Regions from separate parts of the Xanthobacter sp. ZOL 2024 genome, predicted to be linked through region 2. Evidence: riboswitches for the same ligand, from Rfam matches in the RefSeq annotation. Region 2 holds a riboswitch; each other region holds the start of a gene.
The links. A riboswitch is a leader RNA that binds a small molecule or an ion and turns the genes downstream of it on or off. The one in region 2 is predicted to bind cobalamin.
Positions count from the first base shown of each region.

Region 1 (6,803 bases), 1.9 Mb from region 2:
CACCGGCGCCACCCTCGCCATTCATTTGTCGATCCAGAACCTGCCCCGTGTGGTGACCGATCTCACCCCCCATTACGGGGCCGATTGCCCGGCGGCGGTGGTCTACCGGGCAAGCTGGCCCGACCAGAAGATCGTCCGGGCGCGCCTCGACACCATTGCAGAGGCGGTGGGATCGAGCATGGCGCGCACCGCGCTGATCCTGGTGGGCCGCACCCTCGGCGCCGCCGGCTTCGCCGAAAGCCGGCTCTACGCCCCGGACTATGATCGACGCTACCGGCCGCAATCCAGCGACAGCGCCTGGGCAAGTTGGAGGCCGGATGATGAATGAACGCCCCCCGCTGCCGCCGGGCCTTCTCATTTCCGCGCCGGCCTCGGGCACCGGCAAGACCACCGTCATGCTCGGCCTGCTGCGGGCCCTGCGCGACGCGGGGCATGTGGTGCAGCCCTTCAAGTCCGGCCCCGACTACATCGATCCGGCGTTTCACCGCGCCGCCGCCGGCCGGCCGTCGTTCAACCTCGACACCTGGGCCATGGACGCCGGCCTGTTCGACGCCATCGCCGCGCGCGCCATCGGCGCCGATCTGTGCCTCGCGGAAGGCTCCATGGGCCTTTACGATGCGGTGGCCACGCGCGGGGCCCTGGGGTTCGGCGCCAGCGCCGAAACCGCGCAAGCCCTGGGTTGGCCAGTGGTGCTGGTGCTCGACGTGGCCGGCCAGGCGCAGTCGGCGGCGGCCACCGCGCTGGGGTTTGCCGCTTACGCGCCGACTTTGCCGTTTGCCGGCGTCATCGTGAACCGGGTCGCCAGCCCCCGGCATGAACGCCTGGTGCTGCGCGGCATGGAACGGGCCGGGCTGCCGGTGCTCGGGGTGCTGCCCCGGCGCGGCGACCTGGTGCTCCCCGAACGCCATCTCGGCCTGATCCAGGCGGCCGAACATCCCGACCTGGACGCCGCCATCACCGACTATGCCGCCTTCCTGCGCGCCCATGTGGACCTTCCCGCCCTGGTCGCGGCGGCCAGGGGAGGTGAACACCGGGGAGAACAAGAGCGCAGCGTCCTGTCGGGTGGGGCGCAAACGGCAGGCGGCCCCCTCCCGCTTCCCCCGGCCCAACGCATCGCCCTCGCACAAGACCCGGCCTTCTCCTTCACCTATCCCCATCTGCTTGAGGGCTGGCGGGCCGCCGGCGCGGACATCCTGCCGTTCTCGCCGCTCGCCGACGAGCCGCCCGACCCGACGGCGGATCTGGTCTGGCTGCCGGGGGGCTATCCCGAGCTTCATGCCGGCGCCATCGCCGGGGCGCAGCGGTTCATGGCCGGGCTCCGGCGCCATGCCGAGAGCCGCCCGGTGCACGGCGAATGCGGCGGCTACATGGTGCTCGGCACCACGCTGGTGGACGCGCAGGGCAACGCCCACCCCATGGCCGGACTGCTGGGCCTGGTGACCAGCTACCAGACCCGCCGCCTGCATCTCGGCTACCGCCGGGCGGAGCTGAGCGCGCCCATGCCCGGGTACGCCGCCGGCGCCACCCTGCGGGGCCACGAATTCCATTATTCCACCATCCTGGACCAGCCCGATGCCCCCCTCGCCCGCGTGGCAGACGCCGATGGCGCGCCGGTGGCCGAGACCGGCTCGCGCCGGGGACAGGTGACGGGAACCTTCTTCCATCTGATCGCACAGGAGCGCCCGTGAGCGGCTTCGTCAGCTTCGTCGGCTCCGGTCCCGGGGACCCGGAGCTTCTCACCCTCAAGGCGGCCGATCGCCTGCGGCAGGCCGATGCCGTACTGTTCGATGACCTCGCCGCCGGCCCCATCCTGGGCCTCGCCCGCCCCGGCGCCGATCTGGTGGGGGTGGGCAAGCGCGCCGGGCGTGCCTCGCCGCGGCAGGACCACGTGAGCCGGCTGCTGGTCGACTATGCCCGCGCCGGCGGCCGCGTGGTGCGCCTCAAATCCGGCGACGGCGGACTGTTCGGTCGGCTGGAGGAAGAGTTGCTGGCGGTGCGCGCTGCGGCCATTGCCTATGAGATCATCCCCGGCGTGCCCTCTCCCTGCGCGGCGGCGGCCGCCTGCGGCATCCCCCTCACCCGTCGGCTCACCGCGCGACGGGTGCAGTTCGTGACCGCTCACGACACCGAGGGACGGCTGCCAAGCGACCTCGATCTCCCGGCGCTGGCCGATCCCAAGGCCTGCACCGTGGTGTTCATGGGCCAGCGCACCTTTCCCGCCCTGGCCGCGGCGCTGCTGGCGCACGGCCTGCCGCCGGATACGCCGGCGCTGCTGGCCGAGGCGGTGGGCACGCCCGAGCAGGCTTTGGCGCGGCTCACCGTGGCGACCCTCGCCGAACGGCTGGCGACGGCGGTGAGCGCCAAGCCGGCGTTGATCATCTATGGCCCGTTGGCGGAAACGGGGGTGGGCTTTGATTGACCTGTGGCTGATCGGCATCGGCACCGGCAACCCGGCCCATGTCACCCTGGAGGCGCAGCAGGCGCTGCGCGCCGCCGCCCTGGTGCTGGTGCCGCGCAAGGGGCCGGACAAGGCCGATCTCGAGACCCTGCGGCACGCCATTCTGAAGGCCAGCGGAAGCACAGCGCCGGTGGCGACCTTCGACATGCCGGTGCGTGACGAGAGCCTGCCCTATCTGGAGCGGGTGCGCCGCTGGCATGACGAGATCGCGACCCTGTGGGCCGACACCATCGCCACCGCGCAGCCGCGCGGGCCCGTGGCCCTGTTGGTGTGGGGCGATCCCGGCCTCTACGACAGCACCCTGCGCATCGCCGCGCGGCTCAGCCCGCCCCCGCGCCTGCGGGTGGTGCCGGGCATTTCCGCCCTCCAGGCCCTCACCGCCGCCCACGCCATTCCCTTCAACACCGTGAACGGCGCGGTGAACGTGACCACCGGCCGCCGTCTGCGCGACTTCGGCTGGCCCGGCGAGGCCGATACGGCGGTGGTGATGCTGGATGGGGCCTGCAGCTTCAGCGCCCTCGATCCCGACGGAGTGGAGATCTGGTGGGGAGCGTTCCTGGGCATGCCGGAACAGGTGCTCGACAAGGGACCGCTGGCTGAGGCCGGCCCCCGCATCATTGCCACCCGCGCCGCCGCCCGAGAACAACACGGCTGGATCATGGACACCTATCTGCTGCGACGGGTGCGGCGGAGCGGGTGAGAAACACGGTGCCGGCTGTGCCTTGACACCACCCAGCCGGGCCAATACCACAGACATCGTGGTGTCCTCGAAAGTGTTTTCTCCCGCTCGGGAAGGACGTGCTGGCGAGGATGAAAAGGGAATTCGGTGCGCCGTTCGCGGCAACTCCGGAGCTGCCCCCGCAACTGTAATTGGCGAGCCCTCACCCCGCGTGTGCCACTGGCGCCTCCAGGCGTCGGGAAGGTCGGGTGGAGGCGGTGACCCAAGAGCCAGGAGACCTGCCACAAACCGCGCGCTCCGGCGCGCGGTCGTTCGTCGGACGCCGGGGTGAGCGTCGTGCGCGAGCGCGCCGGGCTTTTCCTCACGGGCCGGCGTGCGCGCCTCAGATTCCCCGCGTCTCCTGCTCAATCCGGGCCGTTTCGGCTCGTCGGGGAGACATCGCCTTGAACACTTTCACCCGCGCCTGCACCCGCGCCTGGAGTTGCGCCGCAGCCTTGCTGGCCGGCGCCGCCGGCCTCACCGCGCTGGCGCAGCCCGCCCAAGCCCATTTCCAGCTCATCTACACCCCCGAGACGAACCTGGAGAAGCCGCAGGAGGTGCCCTTCCTGCTGGTGTTCTGGCATCCCTTTTCCAACGGTCCGGCCATGGACATGGGCACGCCGGAGCAGTTCTTCGTCAGCCGCAAGGGCAAGACCACGGACCTGCGCGGCACGCTCAAGCCCATCACCTTCAAGGCCGCGCAGAACAGTTCCGCAGGGTTTGAAACCAAGGTGCGAGTGAACGGGCTCGGCGATCACATCTTCGCCCTGGTGCCGGCCCCCTATTACGAAGCCAGCGAAGACAAATACATTCAGCAGATCACCAAGACCTATGTGAACCAGGGCGGCGTGCCGAGCGGATGGGACGAGCCGCTCGGCCTCGCCACCGAGATCGTGCCCCTCAACAAGCCCAATGCCGTCATCGCCGGCTCCACCTTCTCCGGACAGGTGCTGAGCGAAGGCAAGCCGGTGCCGGGCGCGGAGATCGAGGTGGAATACATCGCCGCCACGCCGGATCTCGCCACGCGCGCCTCCGGCCCCGCCAGCGTCGCGCCACCGCCGGGGGGCGCCGTGGTGGTGAAGGCCGATGACAACGGCGTGTTCACCTTCGGCATTCCCCGCGCCGGCACCTGGGGTTTTGCCGCGCTGGGTTCAGGGCCTGCCAGGACGGTGCAGGGCAAGCCCCTCTCCCAGGACGCGGTGCTGTGGATCCAGGCCAACCCGCTCCAGTGACGGCTGCGAGGCTCCCATGCACATTGTCGATGGTGCCCTCTCTCCCCCGGTGCTGATCGGCGGCGCGGCGCTTGCCGTCGCCGGCATCGGCATCGGTCTGCGGCGGATGCCGATGGAGAAGATCCCGGCGGCCGGCGTCCTCAGCGCCACCTTTTTCGTCGCCTCGCTGGTGCACGTGCCGGTGGGCCCGTCCAGCGTCCACCTCATTCTCAACGGTCTGGCCGGGCTGGTGCTCGGCTGGGCCGCCTTTCCGGCGCTGTTCGTCGCGCTGCTGCTGCAGGCGGTGTTCTTCGGCTTCGGCGGGCTGACGGTGCTGGGCGTGAACACGGTGGACATCGCCCTGCCGGCAGTGGCCGTGGGCATGCTGTGCCGCGCCGGCATCGTGCGCTCCTCACCGCGCGGCGCGGCCATCTGGGGCGCGCTGGGCGGCGGGCTCGCCATCGCCCTCACCAGCGTCTGCGTCGCGCTGGCGCTGGCGCTGTCGGGCGAGGCGTTCATTCCCGCGGCCAAGCTGGTGCTGGTGGCGCACATCCCGGTGATGCTCATCGAAGCCGCCATCACGGGCGCTGCGGTCTATCTGGCACAGCGCGTCAAGCCAGAGCTGTTCACCGCCTTCGGCGCCTCCACGGAGCACGGGTGACCCCATGCGCAGAATTGTCACGACACTGCTGCTCACCGCCGCGCTCGCCGCCGGCCCAGCGCTGCCCGCCGCCGCCCACAAGGTGGTGGCCGGGGCCTACGCCGCCGGCGACCAGATTGAAGGCGAAGTCGGTTTTTCCGATGGCTCCATGGCCAACAATGCCCTGGTGGAGGTGCTGGCGGAGGACGGCAGCAAGATCGGCGAGACCCACACCAATCCCGAAGGGGTGTTCACCTTCACGCCCACCCGCAGCGTGGCCCACATCTTCCGCGTGGATCTCGGCGGCGGCCATGTGGCCGAAGTCCGCCTGGATGTGGCCGATCTGCCGGCCGCGCTGCGGGCGCCTGCTGCCGCGAGCGCGCCAACGGGTCCGGCCACAACTCCGGCGGCACCGTCGGCCGCCGTGGCGGATCGCCCTCCGACGCCCGCGCAACAGGCCGCTTTCGCCAGCGCCCTGCGCGACGAGCTGAGGCCGCTCCGGCGGGAAATCATCGCGCTCAAGGAGAAGAACGACTTGCAATCGGTGCTCGGCGGCATCGGCTACATCGTGGGCCTGTTCGGCCTGTGGTTCTTCCTGGCGGCGCGGCGTCAGATGCGCAAGGCCGGCGGCCACTGATGGGCGATCTGGCCCCGGCCGCCGGCCTCCTCGACACGCCGGCCCGCCGCTCCGGCTGGATCCCCCGCCTCGATCCGCGGGTCCGCCTCGTCACCGCCGGAGCGTTCGCGGTGCTGGTGGTCGCCTGTTCGGCGTTCGGCCCCCTGCTCGCGGCGCTGGCCGGCGCCGGGGCCATGATGGTGGCGGCGCATCTGCCCATCGGCCGGACCCTGCGGCGGGTCGCCACCATGGATTCCTTCATCGTCTTCATGCTGGCGACGCTGCCCTTCACCACCCCCGGCGCGCCGCTCTTCACCCTGTTCGGCCTGCCGGCGAGCCAGGAGGGGGTTGTTCACGCCGCCACCATCGCGCTCAAGGCCAATGCGGTCATGCTGATGGCCATGGCCTTGCTGTCCACCCTCGCTCCCGACACCCTGGCGCGCGCGCTCGCCCGGCTGGGCGCGCCGGAACGCCTCGTGCACCTCATCCTGTTCAAGATCCGCTATGTCGACATGCTGCATCAGGAATATCATCGCCTGCGCACCGCCATGCGGGCACGCGGCTTCAAACCCGCCAACACGCGCCACACCTATGTCAGCTTTGGCTACCTCATCGGCATGATGCTGATCCGCGCCCTGGAGCGGTCGGAACGCATTCTCAAGGCCATGAAGTGCCGCGGCTTCACCGGCCGGCTGTTCATCGAGGACGACAGCCGCCTGGGTGCCCACGACATCGCCTTCTGCATCCTGGCCGGAGCCCTCGCCACCGGCCTTGTCACCTGGGAGGTGATGATCCGTGTCGCCGCTTCTTGAGGCCCAGGATATCGTCTTCGCCTATCCCGGACGCCCGCGCGTGCTCGACGGCGCCAGCCTCACCCTGTCGGCGGGGGAACGGGTCTGCCTGGTCGGGCCCAATGGCGCGGGCAAAAGCACGCTGCTGCATATCCTGGTGGGCCTGCTCTCCCCTTCAGCCGGCACCGTCCGCGCCTTTGGCACCTTCTGCCGCGCGGAAGCAGATTTCATCGGCGTGCGGCAGCGGGCCGGGTTGGTGTTTCAGGACCCCGACGACCAGCTGTTCTGCCCGACCGTGGCCGACGACGTGGCCTTCGGCCCCCTCAACCAGGGCAAGAGCCGCGCCGAGGTCCGGGCCATTGTCGACGC
Region 1 covers NZ_CM128808.1:946,908-953,710, forward strand. Annotated here, with positions in the region: gene cobM (precorrin-4 C(11)-methyltransferase) at 1-328, shown strand, start outside; gene ACU4E7_RS04625 (cobyrinate a,c-diamide synthase) at 339-1,688, shown strand; gene cobA (uroporphyrinogen-III C-methyltransferase) at 1,685-2,419, shown strand; gene cobF (precorrin-6A synthase (deacetylating)) at 2,412-3,158, shown strand; cobalamin riboswitch at 3,215-3,424, shown strand; gene ACU4E7_RS04640 (DUF4198 domain-containing protein) at 3,581-4,408, shown strand; gene cbiM (cobalt transporter CbiM) at 4,425-5,048, shown strand; gene ACU4E7_RS04650 (cobalt ABC transporter permease) at 5,053-5,664, shown strand; gene cbiQ (cobalt ECF transporter T component CbiQ) at 5,664-6,455, shown strand; gene ACU4E7_RS04660 (energy-coupling factor ABC transporter ATP-binding protein) at 6,439-6,803, shown strand, end outside.
Region 1: linked by a shared signal. The riboswitch ahead of ACU4E7_RS04640 (DUF4198 domain-containing protein) and the one ahead of ACU4E7_RS13055 (TonB-dependent receptor plug domain-containing protein) in region 2 are both predicted to bind cobalamin.

Region 2 (6,803 bases):
CAGCTGTACGAGGCCGGGCTCGAAGGAGTGTTGTTGTTCCTCATCATGCTGGTTGCGGTGCGCCTGGGCGCCCTGAAGCGGCCCGGGCTCGCCGCCGGCATCTTCGGCATGGGCTACGGCTGCGGGCGCATCATCGGCGAGTTCTTCCGCGAGCCGGACGTGCAGCTCGGCTATCTCGCCTTCGGCACCACCATGGGCATGTGGCTCTCGGTGCCGGTGGTGCTCGCCGGCGCCGGCCTCGTGGCTTATGCCCTGAAGCGCAAGGCCAAGGCGTGACCAGCCCGCTGGCGGCGGAGATCCGCGCCCTCATCGCCGCCGAGGGGCCGCTGCCGGTGAGCCGCTACATGGCGCTGTGCCTCGGCCATCCCCGCTACGGCTATTACATGACCCGCGACCCGCTCGGGGCCAAGGGCGACTTCACCACCGCCCCCGAGATCAGCCAGATGTTCGGCGAGCTTTTGGGCCTGTGGGCGGTGGCCCTGTGGCAGCAGATGGGCGCGCCCTCCGCTTTCAGCCTGGTGGAGCTCGGCCCCGGGCGCGGCACCCTGATGGCCGACGCCCTGCGGGCGGCGCGGCTGCTGCCCGCCTTCGGCGCCGCTGCCCGCGTGCATCTGGTGGAGACGAGCCCGGTGCTGCGCGCCGCCCAGCAGCGCACCCTGGACGCGTGCGGCGTCCCCCTCGCCTGGCACGGGCGCATCGAGGACTTGCCCGAAGGCCCCGCCATCGTGCTCGCCAACGAATTCTTCGATGCCCTGCCCGTCGACCAATATGTGCGGGCCGCCGATGGCTGGCACGAGCGCCGGGTGGGCCTTGATGCGGGCGGCGCTCTCCGCTTCGGCCTCGACCCGCGCCCCTCGCCCCTGGCGGATGCTTATGCGGCGTCCGCGGCTCCCGATGGGGCCGTGCTGGAACGCATGGACCCCGGCCCCGCCCTCGCCCTCGCCGCCCATCTCGCCCGCCATGGCGGCGCCGCGCTGGTGATTGATTACGGCCATGCGGGTGGCTTCGGCGATACCCTGCAGGCGCTCTCCCATCACCGCTTCGCCGATCCGCTGGCCGATCCCGGCGGCGCCGATCTCACGGCCCATGTGGATTTTGCCGCCCTCGCCCGCGTCGCCCTCGGCCAGGGGCTCGCCGCCTTTGGTCCCCTCGGGCAGGGGGATTTCCTCATCCGCCTCGGCCTCGGCGCACGGGCGGAACGGCTGATGCGGGAGGCGGAGCCAGCCGGGCAGGACGCCATCGAGGCCGCCGCCCTGCGCCTCGCCGGCAGCGGACCGGGACAGATGGGAGAGCTGTTCAAGGTGCTGGCCCTCAGTGCGCCCACCGTGGGCGTGCCCCCCGGCTTCGACCCGAGCGAGCGGCGCGGCCGCTGAGGCCCCGGGAAAAACGCGCCAGTCCCCTGCCCCCTCTGCCTCTCGTTAAGGAAAAGGCGTACAGGATCACCGAACGGAGCGGGCGCCGGAACGCGCACGCCGACGGATGGTGATGGGGATGACGATGAAGATCGAGGCCGCCTCTCTCAAGGGCTTGCCCGGCATCCGCCATGGCTTCTTCACCCGCCAGGGCGGGGTTTCCTCGGGCCTTTACGCCAGCCTCAACGGCGGCATGGGCTCCCGAGACGACCCCGCCGCGGTGGCCGAGAACCGCGCCCGCATGGCGGCGGAGATCGGTGTCGCGCCGGAGAAGCTCCTGGCCTGCTGGCAGGTGCATTCCGCCGATGCGGTGCTCGCCACCACCCCCTGGACCCGGGACGATGCCCCCAAGGCGGACGCCATTGTCACCGCCACCATGGGCCTCGGCGCCGCCGTCTCCATCGCCGATTGCGGGCCGGTGCTGTTTGCCGACGCCGAAGCGCGGGTGGTCGCCGCCGCCCATTCGGGCTGGAAGGGGGCGCTCGGCGGCGTCATCGGCGCCACCGTGGCGCAAATGGAGAGCCAGGGTGCACGGCGCGGCGCCATCCGGGCGGTCATCGGTCCGCTGATCCGCCAGTCGAGCTACGAGGTGGGGGAGGATTTCGTCACCCGCTTCCTCAGCGTCGAACGAACCTATGCCCGCTTCTTCGCCCCGGCGGACCGCCCCCACCACGCCTGGTTCGACCTGCCGAGCTTCATCCGCTTCCGGCTGGAGGAAGCCGGCGTCGTCTTCATCGAGGACCTGGGGCTGGACACCTATACCGACCCGACGCGCTTCTATTCCTTCCGCCGCGCCACCCACCGCGGCGAAGCCGATTACGGCCGGCTGATCGCCGCCATCGCTCTGGCCCCCGAGGCGGCATGATGGGTCTGCGTCCTGTCCGGCCACGGCGCGTGGCCTTCGCCCTGCTGGCGGTGGTGGGGCTGAGCGCCCCGGCCATGGCCCTGGATTTCGCCGACGGGCTGATGGGCGGCCCCGATGTGTGGGCGGTGGCGGGCGTACCACCGGGCGATGCGCTGAACCTGCGGACGGAACCATCCGCCAAAAGCCCGATCCTCGCGCGGTTCGCCAATGGCACCCTTCTCACCAACCAGGGCTGCGTGCTGCGCGGCCGCCAACGCTGGTGCAAGGTGAGCCGCCACGCGCCGCCGCCGGGCCAGCCGGCACCGGCGGTGGGCTGGGTGAATGGCCGCTACCTGCGCGAGGCCAGCTTCTGAGAGCACCGCTTTGAGGCCGCGCGCGCCTGGGTTACCAATAAGGTGATCCGGGACCTTGCCCACGACTTGGCCCTTGCCTCAAGACGTTGCCCATGAGCGGCTCATGAACGCCATCACCTCGTTGAAGTCCTATTTCATTGGCCGCGTCGCCAGCCTCGGCGCGCCGGTCTACGCCCGGGCCTCGCAGATCGTGGTGCCGGCCGACGACCCACACGACGAATGGGCGGACCACGCCCACGATCACGATCCGGCCGAGGGCCAGTCGTTCGTGATCGATTATGAGGACCATGCCGGCAATCTCAGCCACCGGCGCATTTCGGTCTGGGCGGTGCAGCGCAATGTGGAGGGCGTGCCCATCCTGCTGGCCCGCTGCCACGAGCGGCAGGCGGCCCGCGCGTTCCGGGTGGACCGCATCAAGGCCGTGAGCGATTTCGACGGGACCCGGCGCGAGCCGCTCAGCCGGTTCTTCCTGGACACCTTCGGCTTCACCTGGCCGCAGGATGCCATCCGCGTGCCGCCCGCGGAGCCGGCGGCGCCCCGCTGGGATCGCATCCGCACCATCGTCAACGGTTCCGGCGTGGTGCTGCTGGTGGCCCTGGCGGTGGCCGATGGCGAGCTGGGGGCGGCGGAAATGGAGGAGATCCAGTTCTTCTGCGAGCGCGCCTGTGCCGCCGCTGACCTTGACCTCACCGGCGGCGAGCGTGAGCGCCTCGCCGCCTATCTCGGCCGCCTGCGGCCAACGCCGGAAAGCGTCGAGGCGGCGCTGGACACCCTGATGGCGGGGGATCGCGCGGCCATCGGCCCGTTGCTCAAAGCCGGCCTCAAGGTGATCGCCGCAGATGGGGTGCTCAAGGAGCAGGAAGCGGTGCTGCTCGACCAGTTCTGCCACAGCCTGACCGGCCAGGGGCTGCTCTGAGGCGGCACAAATCTCGAGCTGCAGCGTTGTCCTCACGGATCAACCACGTGAGGACACCCGATGCCGCATTCCATCGTCCGCCCCGTTGCGCTGCTCCCGCTGCTGGTGATGGCGGCGCTCTCCGCCGCGCCCCGCGTCGCCTCCGCCGCGCCGGAGAAGGCGCCGGCGGCACCGGCACCGGCCAGCCCGCAGCCCACGGCGGAAGCGGTGGCCCGCCAACAGGCCCTTGCCGCCGAGCAGGCGCGGCACGTGGCGGATTGCAAGGCCCACGCACTGACCCGGCTGAAGGCGCAATCGCCGTCCATCGACGACCTCTTCATCGACATGGACGGCCTCACCATCGCCAAGGGCGACCTGAAGGTCGGCAACACCCCCATCGACACGGTGATCATGGGCGAGGCCTATATCCAGCGCGACCGCAGCGACAAGGTGCACCGCTTCCTGTGCCTCACCGGCGCCGAGGGCGACGTGTTGATGACCTTCTTCACCGAGCAATAACGGGGCGTCGCCCGATTGCGACCAAAGTGCAGCAACAACCGGGCATTGACGGGGCACCCCCGGCTCGCCTAGGTTCGCCGGCGACGGTACTCCTCCCCGGAGGAATAAAAGGGAATGCGGTGCGAGGCGCTTGGCGCTTCTATTCCGCGGCTGCCCCCGCAACTGTAAGCGGCGAGTTTTCCGCAGCAACGCCACTGGGCACTCGGGGCCTGGGAAGGCAGCGGAAAATGGTGACCCGCGAGCCAGGAGACCTGCCGTCGACCGTGGTCACACGCGAGCTCGTCGGGCGGGGTGTTCCGATAGTGGGAGTGTTTCGGGTCAGGCGGCTGCGGCCGGCAACACGAAAGCCCTCGTTCGCGGTGACGTGCCACAGGCGTCCCGCCCGAGGTTGCAATGCTTGTCGTTTCGCCGTCTGCCACAGTGCCTGTTCGCCGCCCTCATCTGTTGTCCCGCGCCCTGAACCTGTCCGTAAGCCTGTCCGTGAGCCTCTTGGCTCTGGCCGCCGCCACGCCGGCCCTGGCGCAATCTGCCGACACCACCGGCACCGATGCCAGCCAGATCCAATTGCCCGACGTGGTGGTGAGCGCCACCGGCATCCCCACGCCGCTGCGCGAAGTGGCGAGCTCGGTGACCGTCATCACTGCTGAAGACCTGGCCAACACCCAGCAGCGTTCGGTGGCCGATGCGCTCGAATCGGTGCCCGGTCTCAATGTGGTGCAGACCGGAGGCCCCGGCGGGCTGACCTCCATCTTCATGCGCGGCACCAATTCCAATCACGTGAAGATGCTGCTCGACGGTGTCGACATCGGCGACCCCTCGGCCCCCAACGGCGCCTTCGACCTTGGCACCCTCTACACCAATGACTTCGCCCGCATGGAGGTGCTGCGCGGCCCGCAGTCCGGCCTTTATGGCTCGGACGCCATCGGCGGCGTCATTTCCATGACCACCCAGCGTGGCGAGGGCCCGGCCAAGGCCAGCGGTTATGTGGAAGCCGGCTCGCTCGGCACCTTCAACCAGGTGGCGAGCCTCAGCGGCGGCTATAACAACATCGGCTATGCCTTCAACGTCGGCCATTTCGCCAGCACGTCGATCCCGGTGACACCGGCCAACATCGCCCTGCCGGGCGAGCCCATCAACAACAACGCCAACGACAACTGGACCTATTCGGCCCGCCTCGATGCGGACGTGAGCGACAGTTTCTCGGTGAATGTGGTGGCGCGCTACATCGAGAGCCAGCTCGCCTACACCTCGGACCTCTACAACTACAGCACCGGCACCGGCTATCCCGCCCCCATGCAGGACACCAGCTATGGCCGCTTCTTCATCGGCAAGGCCGAGGGCCTGTGGAAGACCTTCGACGACCGGCTGGTGAGCACCTTCGGGGTATCCGCCACCGATTACAGCCGCACCAATGCCAGCCCCTATCCCGACAATGCCAGCACCTATGACGGCGACCGGCAAACCTATTACTGGCGCTCCAACTACACCTTCCTACCCGGGCAGAACCTGCTCGCCGGCATCGAGCGCTATAATGAGAGCATGACCAGCGAAAGCGCCTGGTCCGCCATGGACGCGAACACCGGCGATACCGCCGGCTATCTGGAGCTGCAATCGGCGTTCGCCGAGCGCTTCTTCGTCGCCGCCAATGTGCGCTACGACAGCAATGACGATTTCGGCGATCACACCACCTGGCGCATCGCCCCGGCCCTGCTGTTTCCGGAAACCGGAACCAAGCTGAAGATGACCTACGGCACCGCCTTCAAGGCGCCGACCCTCTACCAGCTCTATGCCCCCTATTACGGCAATCCCGACCTGTCGCCGGAAGAAAGCACCGGCTGGGACGCCGGCTTCGAGCAGATGCTGTGGAGCGACCGGGTGGGCTTCGGTGCCACCTATTTCCACAACGACATCACCAACCTGATCGTCACCACCTACGACGCGGCAACCTACAGCTACAATTACGCCAACCTTTCCAGCGCCACGAGCCAAGGCGTGGAAGCCTATCTGGCCCTGAAGATCACCGATCGCCTCTCGGTGCGGACCGACTACACCTACACCAGCACCATCGGCTATTTCCCCTCCGGCGGCTCGTTCGGCGTGAGCTGCGCGCCGCGCGATGCCACCTCCTGCTATCCGCTGCGGCGGCCCAGCAACAAGGTGAGCGTGGGCGTGAACTGGCAGCCCATCGACCCGCTCACGGTCTCGGCCACCCTGGTCTATCTCTCCGACTGGTGGGACGTGGACCGCACCACCTTCGCCGTGGTGCGCCAGCCCGGCTACACCATCGTCAACCTCGCGGCCAACTACACCGTCAACCAGAACGTCGCGGTGTTCGGGCGGATCGACAACCTGTTCAACGAATCCTATGAGAACCCCAATGGTTGGCTGGCTCCAGGCTTCGGTGCCTTCGCCGGGCTGCGGCTGACCTATTGAGGGGGCGGACCCGCGCATGGACCACGACCAGAGGGCGCGACAGGCACGCCGGCGGCCCGCTCCGGCGGGCGGCCGGCGGCCGTTCGCCCCGGCGCGACGGGTGCTGGGCGCCGCTGTCCTCGCCCTTGGCCTCGCCCTCGGACTCGCCGGCGGGAACGGGACGGCGCGCGGCGGCGAGCCCGCGGCGGACGCCGCGCCGCGCCGCATCGTCTCGCTGAACCTGTGCGCCGATGAGCTGGTGCTGCGCCTCGTGCCGAAGGAGCGCGTGTTGTCCGTCACCCGCCTCGCCGCCGATCCGGTCGGTTCCACGGTGGCCGATCTGGCGA
Region 2 covers NZ_CM128808.1:2,840,833-2,847,635, reverse strand. Annotated here, with positions in the region: gene lgt (prolipoprotein diacylglyceryl transferase) at 1-276, shown strand, start outside; gene ACU4E7_RS13080 (class I SAM-dependent methyltransferase) at 273-1,373, shown strand; gene pgeF (peptidoglycan editing factor PgeF) at 1,498-2,277, shown strand; gene ACU4E7_RS13070 (SH3 domain-containing protein) at 2,274-2,630, shown strand; gene ACU4E7_RS13065 (WYL domain-containing protein) at 2,734-3,546, shown strand; gene ACU4E7_RS13060 (hypothetical protein) at 3,607-4,044, shown strand; cobalamin riboswitch at 4,112-4,317, shown strand; gene ACU4E7_RS13055 (TonB-dependent receptor plug domain-containing protein) at 4,525-6,477, shown strand; gene ACU4E7_RS13050 (ABC transporter substrate-binding protein) at 6,494-6,803, shown strand, end outside.

Region 3 (6,803 bases), 2.4 Mb from region 2:
CGGAGGGTGATGAAGGGGTGGTGGGTGAAGCCAGCATGGCTCTCGACACCCTCAAGGCCGAGCTCGCCCGGCGCGAATTGGAATCCCTGCTCTCGGGCGAGGCCGATTCGAACGACACCTATCTCGAAGTCCATGCGGGCGCCGGCGGCACCGACAGCCAGGACTGGGCCGAGATGCTGCTGCGCATGTATACGCGCTGGGCGGAACGGCACGGCTTCAAGGTGGAGCTGATGGACGAATCGCAGGGTGAGCAGGCCGGCCTGAAGTCAGCCACCATCCAGGTGAAGGGGCACAATGCCTATGGCTGGCTGAAAACCGAGGCCGGCGTGCACCGGCTCGTGCGCATCTCCCCCTTCGATTCCAACGCCCGTCGTCAGACCTCCTTCTCCTCCGTCGACGTCTACCCGGTGGTGGACGACCGCATCGTGGTGGACATCAAAGAGGCGGACGTGCGGGTGGACACCATGCGCTCCGGCGGCGCTGGCGGCCAGCACGTGAACAAGACCGAATCGGCGGTGCGCCTCACCCATATTCCCACCGGCATTGCGGTGGTGAGCGAGGGCGACCGCTCCCAGCACAAGAATCGCGCCACCGCCTGGAACATGCTGCGCGCCAAGCTCTATGACCTTGAACTGAAGAAGCGGGAGGCGGAAGCCGCCGCCGAGCAGGCCGCCAAGACCGACATCGGCTGGGGTCACCAGATCCGTTCCTACGTGCTGCAGCCCTATCAGTTGGTCAAGGACCTGCGCACCGGCGTCACCTCCGGCACCCCGCAGGAGGTGCTCGACGGCGATCTCGACGCTTTCATGCAGGCCGCGCTCGCCCAGCGCGCCTACGGTGGCGGACCGGAGCAGGTCGAAGACGTGGATTGACGCGGGATATGGATTGACCACGGCCGGACACGGGCCGCCCTTTCCTCCTGAAGTAAGACAAAGGCCGCGGCGCGAGACCGCGGCCTTTGCCTATCCCGCCCTCAATCCCAGGCCAGGGCGCCACCGTTCTGGTATTCGATGACCCGTGTCTCGAAGAAGTTCTTTTCCTTCTTCAGGTCCATGGCCTCGCTCATCCAGGGAAAGGGGTTCTCCGCCTCGGCAAACACCGGGGCGAGGCCGAGCTGCGCGCAACGGCGGTTGGCGATGATGTGCATATATTGCGCGCACAGCCCTGCGTTCAGGCCCAGCAGGCCGCGGGGCATGGTGTCGCGCCCATAGGCCACCTCCAGTTCCGCCGCATCCTTGAGCATGCCGCGCACCTCGTCTTGAAACGCAGGCGTCCACAGATGCGGGTTTTCCGCCTTGATCTGGTTGATGACATCGATGCCGAAATTCAGGTGAATGCTCTCATCCCGCAAGATGTACTGATACTGCTCGGCAATACCCACCATCTTGTTGCGCCGCCCCAGCGAGAGGATCTGCGCAAAGCCGGTGTAGAACCACATGCCCTCGAAGACGACGTAGAAGGCGACCAGATCGCGCAAAAAGGCTTGGTCCGCCTCGGCGGTGCCCGTGGCGAACAGCGGGTCTGCGAGGTTCTGCGTATAAGCGAGGGCCCAGGCGGCCTTGTCGGTGATGGAGGGCTCCTCGCGATACATGTTGAACAGCTCGCCCTCATCGAGGCCCAGGCTTTCGACAATATATTGGAAGGTGTGGGTGTGAACCGCCTCCTCGAACGCCTGGCGCAGCAGATATTGCCGGCATTCTGGATTGGTGAGATGGCGATAGATGGCGAGCACGATATTGTTCGCCACCAGGCTCTCCGAGGCGGCGAAGAAGCCGAGATTGCGCTTCACCATGCGCCGCTCGTCCTCGGTCAGCCCGTCCCTCGACTTCCACAAGGCGATGTCCGCCTGCATGGAGACCTCGGTGGGCATCCAATGATTGTTGCAGGCCGACAGATACTTCTCCCATGCCCACTTATATTTCATGGGCAGGATCTGGTTCACATCCGCCCGCGCATTGATCATGCGCTTTTCATCCACGCTGACCCGGCCACCGGAACGATCGATGGCACCAAGGCCGGTGGCATCCGCCGGCACCTCGGCCCGCCGCCCGGATGCCGGCGGGCGCACCGGCGCATCGGAGAAGGGAGGAGCCGCGGGCTCCGACCAATCGAGCATGTCCATATCTCCTTGCCCGTTCACTGGCAGGCTTCGCAGGTGGGATCGGTGATGGCGCAGGCGCGCGGCACCTCCACCAGGATGGGCGCGGCACCGACGGCATTGAGCTTGCCGTCTGTGCCCTTCAGGGTGGACTTCTCCACATGGGTGGCGGAGCGGGCGCGCAGATAATAAGTGGTCTTCAACCCCTGTCGCCAGGCGAAGCGATAGGCCTCGTCCAGCTTCCGGCCCGAGGGTTCGGCCATGTAGAGATTGAGCGACTGGCTCTGATCGATCCATTTCTGGCGCCGCGCGGCGGCGCGGATCAGCCATTCCGGCGCAATCTCGAACGCGGTGGCATAAAGCGCCTTCAGATCTTCCGGCACCCGATCAATCGCGCTCACCATGCCATCATAATATTTGAGATCGGACACCATCACCTCGTCCCACAGGCCTCGGGCCTTGAGGTCGCGCACCAGATGGGCGTTCACCACCGTGAAGTCGCCGGACATGTTCGCCTTCACATAAAGCTGACTATAGGCCGGCTCGATGGATTGGGAGACGCCAACGATGTTGGAGATGGTGGCGGTGGGCGCAATGGCCAGCACATTGGAATTGCGCATGCCCACCTCGATCACCCGGGCGCGCAGGGCCGCCCAGTCCTGGGTCGCGGAGTGGTCCAGTTCCACATGGCCACGCCGGGCCTCGGCCAGAAGATCGAGGCTGTCCAGGGGCAAGATGCCCTTGGACCATAACGAGCCCTCGAACGAGGCATAGCGCCCGCGCTCGGCGGCAAGGTCCACCGACGCGGAAATGGCGAAATAGCTCAGCGCCTCCATGGAGGTGTCGGCGAACGCCACCGCCCCCTCCGAGGCGGTGGGCAGGCCGAGTTTCTCCAGCGCATCCTGATAGCCCATCAGCCCCAGGCCCACCGGACGGTGGCGCAGGTTCGAGCGGCGCGCCTGCGGGATGGTGTAGAAATTGATGTCCACCACATTATCCAGCATACGCATGGCGGTGGAGACGGTGCGGCGCAGCCGCTCGAGATCGAGCCCCTCGGCCGCCACGTGCGCGGCGAGATTGACCGAGCCGAGATTGCACACCGCCACTTCGTCGGCACAGGTGTTGAGGGTGATCTCGGTGCACAGGTTCGAGGAATGCACCACCCCCACATGGCGCTGCGGCGAGCGCAGGTTGCAGGGATCCTTGAAGGTGATCCAGGGATGGCCGGTCTCGAACAGAAGAGTGAGCATGCGCCGCCACAGCTCCACCGCCTTCACGGTGCGGAACACCTTGATCTCGCCCCGCGCCGCCTGCGCCTCATAGGCTTCGTAAGCGGCCTTGAAGGGCGCGCCATAGAGGTCGTGCAGGTCGCTCACTTCATCGGGTGAAAACAGGGTCCAATCGGCGCCGGCCTCCACCCGCTCCATGAACAGGTCCGGGATCCAATTGGCGGTGTTCATGTCATGGGTGCGGCGGCGGTCGTCGCCGGTGTTCTTGCGCAGGTCGAGGAATTCCTCGATGTCCACATGCCAGGTTTCGAGATAGGCGCACACGGCACCCTTGCGCTTGCCGCCCTGGTTGACGGCGATGGCCGTGTCGTTGGCCACCTTCAGGAACGGCACCACCCCTTGGCTTTCGCCATTTGTGCCCTTGATGTGGGCGCCAAGGCCCCGCACCGGCGTCCAGTCATTGCCGAGGCCGCCGGAATATTTGGCGAGCAGCGCATTGTCGCGGATGGCCTTGAAGATGCCGTCGAGATCATCGGGCACGGTGGTGAGGAAGCAGGAGGACAATTGCGGGCGCAGGGTGCCGGCGTTGAACAAAGTGGGGGTCGAGGCCATGAAATCGAAAGACGAGAGCAGGTCATAGAATTCGATCGCCCGCGCCTCCCGATCGATCTCGCGCAGCGCCAGGCCCATGGCCACCCGCATGAAGAAGGCCTGCGGCAGCTCGAAGCGGGTGCCGGAGACGTGCAGGAAATAGCGATCATAAAGGGTCTGGAGCCCGAGATAATCGAACTGCAGGTCCCGCTCCGGCTTCAGCGCGGCGGCAAGGCGCGGCAGGTCGAAGCGGGCGAGCTCGGGGTCCAGGAGCTCGGCTGCGACACCGGCGGCGATGAAGGCGGGGAAATAATCGCCATAGCGCGCCGCCATCTCTGTCTGCGTCGCCGCCTCCGGCCGGTGGAACACGAAGCTCAGCGCCTCGCGCCGCAGGGTGTCGGTGAGCAGGCGGGCGGAAACCTTGGAATAATTGGGCTCGGTCTCAATCAGAGTGCGGGCGGCGAGAATGGGTGCCAGCGCCAACTCCTCCTGGGAGATGCCGTCATAGAGATTGCGCCGCGTCTCGGCGAGGATGGGTTCTGCCGTCGTGCCATCGAGGCCGGCGCAGGCCTCGCGCACCAGCGCATCCAGCCGCGCGTCGTCGAACGGCACGAGGGCTCCATCGGCGGCGCGCATGTGAAGGCGCGGAGCCTGCGTCTGCGCGACAGGTGCGCGCGCCGCGGCCCGCTCCCGCGCCCGTTCCTCGCGATAGAGCACATAGGCGCGGGCCACCTTGTGGTGCTCGCCGCGCATCAGCGCCAGTTCCACCTGGTCCTGCACATCCTCGATATGGAAGGTGCGCCCCGCCTCCACCCGGCGGGTCAGGTTGGCGACCACCTGGGCGGTGAGATCGACAACGATGTCGTGCACCCGGCGCGAGGCTGCGGCCGAGCCGCCTTCCACCGCCAGGAACGCCTTGGTAAGCGCCACCGCGATCTTGGCCGGATCGAACGGCGTCACCGCCCCGTTGCGCCGGATCACCTGATAGGCGGGGTCCGCCCCCCGGAGGGCGGGCGGCGGCGCGAGGGGCGCGGACTGCGGGCGCGCGGAGAGAATTTCGAGGGACATTCGGCTCAAACCCCATGCTCTGGGGGCAAAGGCCGAGCGGACGCAAAGCGGCCAAGCGCACGCGCCCCGAGCCGGACCTGCGATCCACCGGGACACCCCGCCCGAGGACGATTGCGGTGTCACGGCAGGTCTCCTGGCTCGCGGGTCGTCGCGTCGGGTCCGTCTTCCCAGGCTTGCGCCCAGTGACAGGATTGGACCTTGGCTTGCCGCTGACAGTTGCGGGGGCAGCACCGGCTTCACACCGGTTTCCCTCTTCGCCCCTGGCCTTTCGACTCAGGGGACCGTGACCACTAAATGTAGGCCAACCATCCCCGCCTATGTCAATATTTAGACGACCGGAAAAGCACCCGGCGCGGGCCACGCCGCGCCGGGTCGGGACTCAGGCCGATAGCGCGCGCAGCGCGCGGGCGGCGGCCACCATGTTGATGAGCGCCGGCTTCACCTCGTCCCATTTGCGGGTCTTCAGGCCGCAATCGGGGTTGATCCAGATCTGGGCGTCATCCAGCCGCTGACGGGCGAGGCCGATCAGCGCCGCCATCTCCTCGGTGCCCGGCACCCGGGGCGAATGGATGTCATAGACGCCCGGGCCGATCTCGTTGGGATATTTGTAGGTCTTGAAGGCATCCAGCAACTCCATCTTCGAGCGCGAGGTCTCGATGGAGATCACGTCCGCATCCATAGCGGCGATGGCGGCAATGATGTCGTTGAATTCCGAATAGCACATGTGGGTGTGGATCTGAGTTTCGTCCGCGACGCCCGATGCGCACAGGCGGAAGCACGCCACCGCCCAGTCGAGATAGGCGCCCCATTCGCCATGGCGCAGGGGCAGGCCCTCACGCAACGCCGCCTCGTCGATCTGGATCATGGCGGCGCCGGCCCGCTCCAGATCGTGCACCTCATCGCGGATGGCGAGGGCGATCTGGCGGCAGGCGGCGCTGCGCGGGATGTCGTCACGCACAAACGACCAGTTGAGGATGGTCACCGGCCCCGTGAGCATGCCCTTCACCGGCTTGTCGGTGAGGGACTGGGCATGGCGCCACCACGCCACCGTCATGGGCGCCGGGCGCGCGACATCGCCGAACAGGATGGGCGGGCGCACATAGCGCGAGCCGTAGCTCTGCACCCAGCCATGCCTGGTGAAAGCGAAGCCGGAGAGCTGCTCGCCGAAATACTGCACCATGTCGTTGCGCTCGAACTCGCCATGCACCAGCACGTCGAGGCCGATCTCTTCCTGCCAGCGGATGGTGCGGGCCGTCTCCGCCTTCAGGAAGGCCGCGTAGGCCTCATCGTCCAGTGCCCCCTTGGCATGGGCCGCTCGCGCCTGCCGCACCTCGGCGGTCTGCGGGAACGAGCCGATGGTGGTGGTGGGAAAAGCCGGCAGAGCGAACCGCCGGCGCTGCACCTCCGCCCGCACCGCGAACGGATGGGCGCGGCGGCCCATGGCGGGGGTGACAGCGGCGGCCCGCGCCTCCACCGCCGCAGTGTGCACCTTGGGCGAGGTGCGACGGGCGGCAGCGGCCGACGCGGAGGCCGCGAGCGCCGGCTGAACCTCCTCCGCCCGTCCGGCCAGGGCCGCCGCCAGCACCGCCAGCTCGTCCATCTTCTGCACGGAGAAGGCGAGCCAGGACGTCAGGTCCGGATCGAGATCGGTCTCCTGCTCCAGATCGATGGGCACATGCAGCAGCGAGCAGGAGGGCGCGAGCTCGACATGGTCGGTGCCCCGCTTTGCCACCACGGGCTTCAGGCGCTCAACCTGGGCCGGCAGATCGGCGCGCCAGATGTTGCGCCCGTCGATGATCCCGAGAGACAGCACCAGC
Region 3 covers NZ_CM128808.1:346,815-353,617, forward strand. Annotated here, with positions in the region: gene prfB (peptide chain release factor 2) at 1-872, shown strand, start outside; gene ACU4E7_RS01805 (ribonucleotide-diphosphate reductase subunit beta) at 974-2,116, opposite strand; gene ACU4E7_RS01810 (ribonucleoside-diphosphate reductase subunit alpha) at 2,137-4,986, opposite strand; cobalamin riboswitch at 5,093-5,287, opposite strand; gene metE (5-methyltetrahydropteroyltriglutamate--homocysteine S-methyltransferase) at 5,366-6,803, opposite strand, start outside.
Region 3: linked by a shared signal. The riboswitch ahead of ACU4E7_RS01810 (ribonucleoside-diphosphate reductase subunit alpha) and the one ahead of ACU4E7_RS13055 (TonB-dependent receptor plug domain-containing protein) in region 2 are both predicted to bind cobalamin.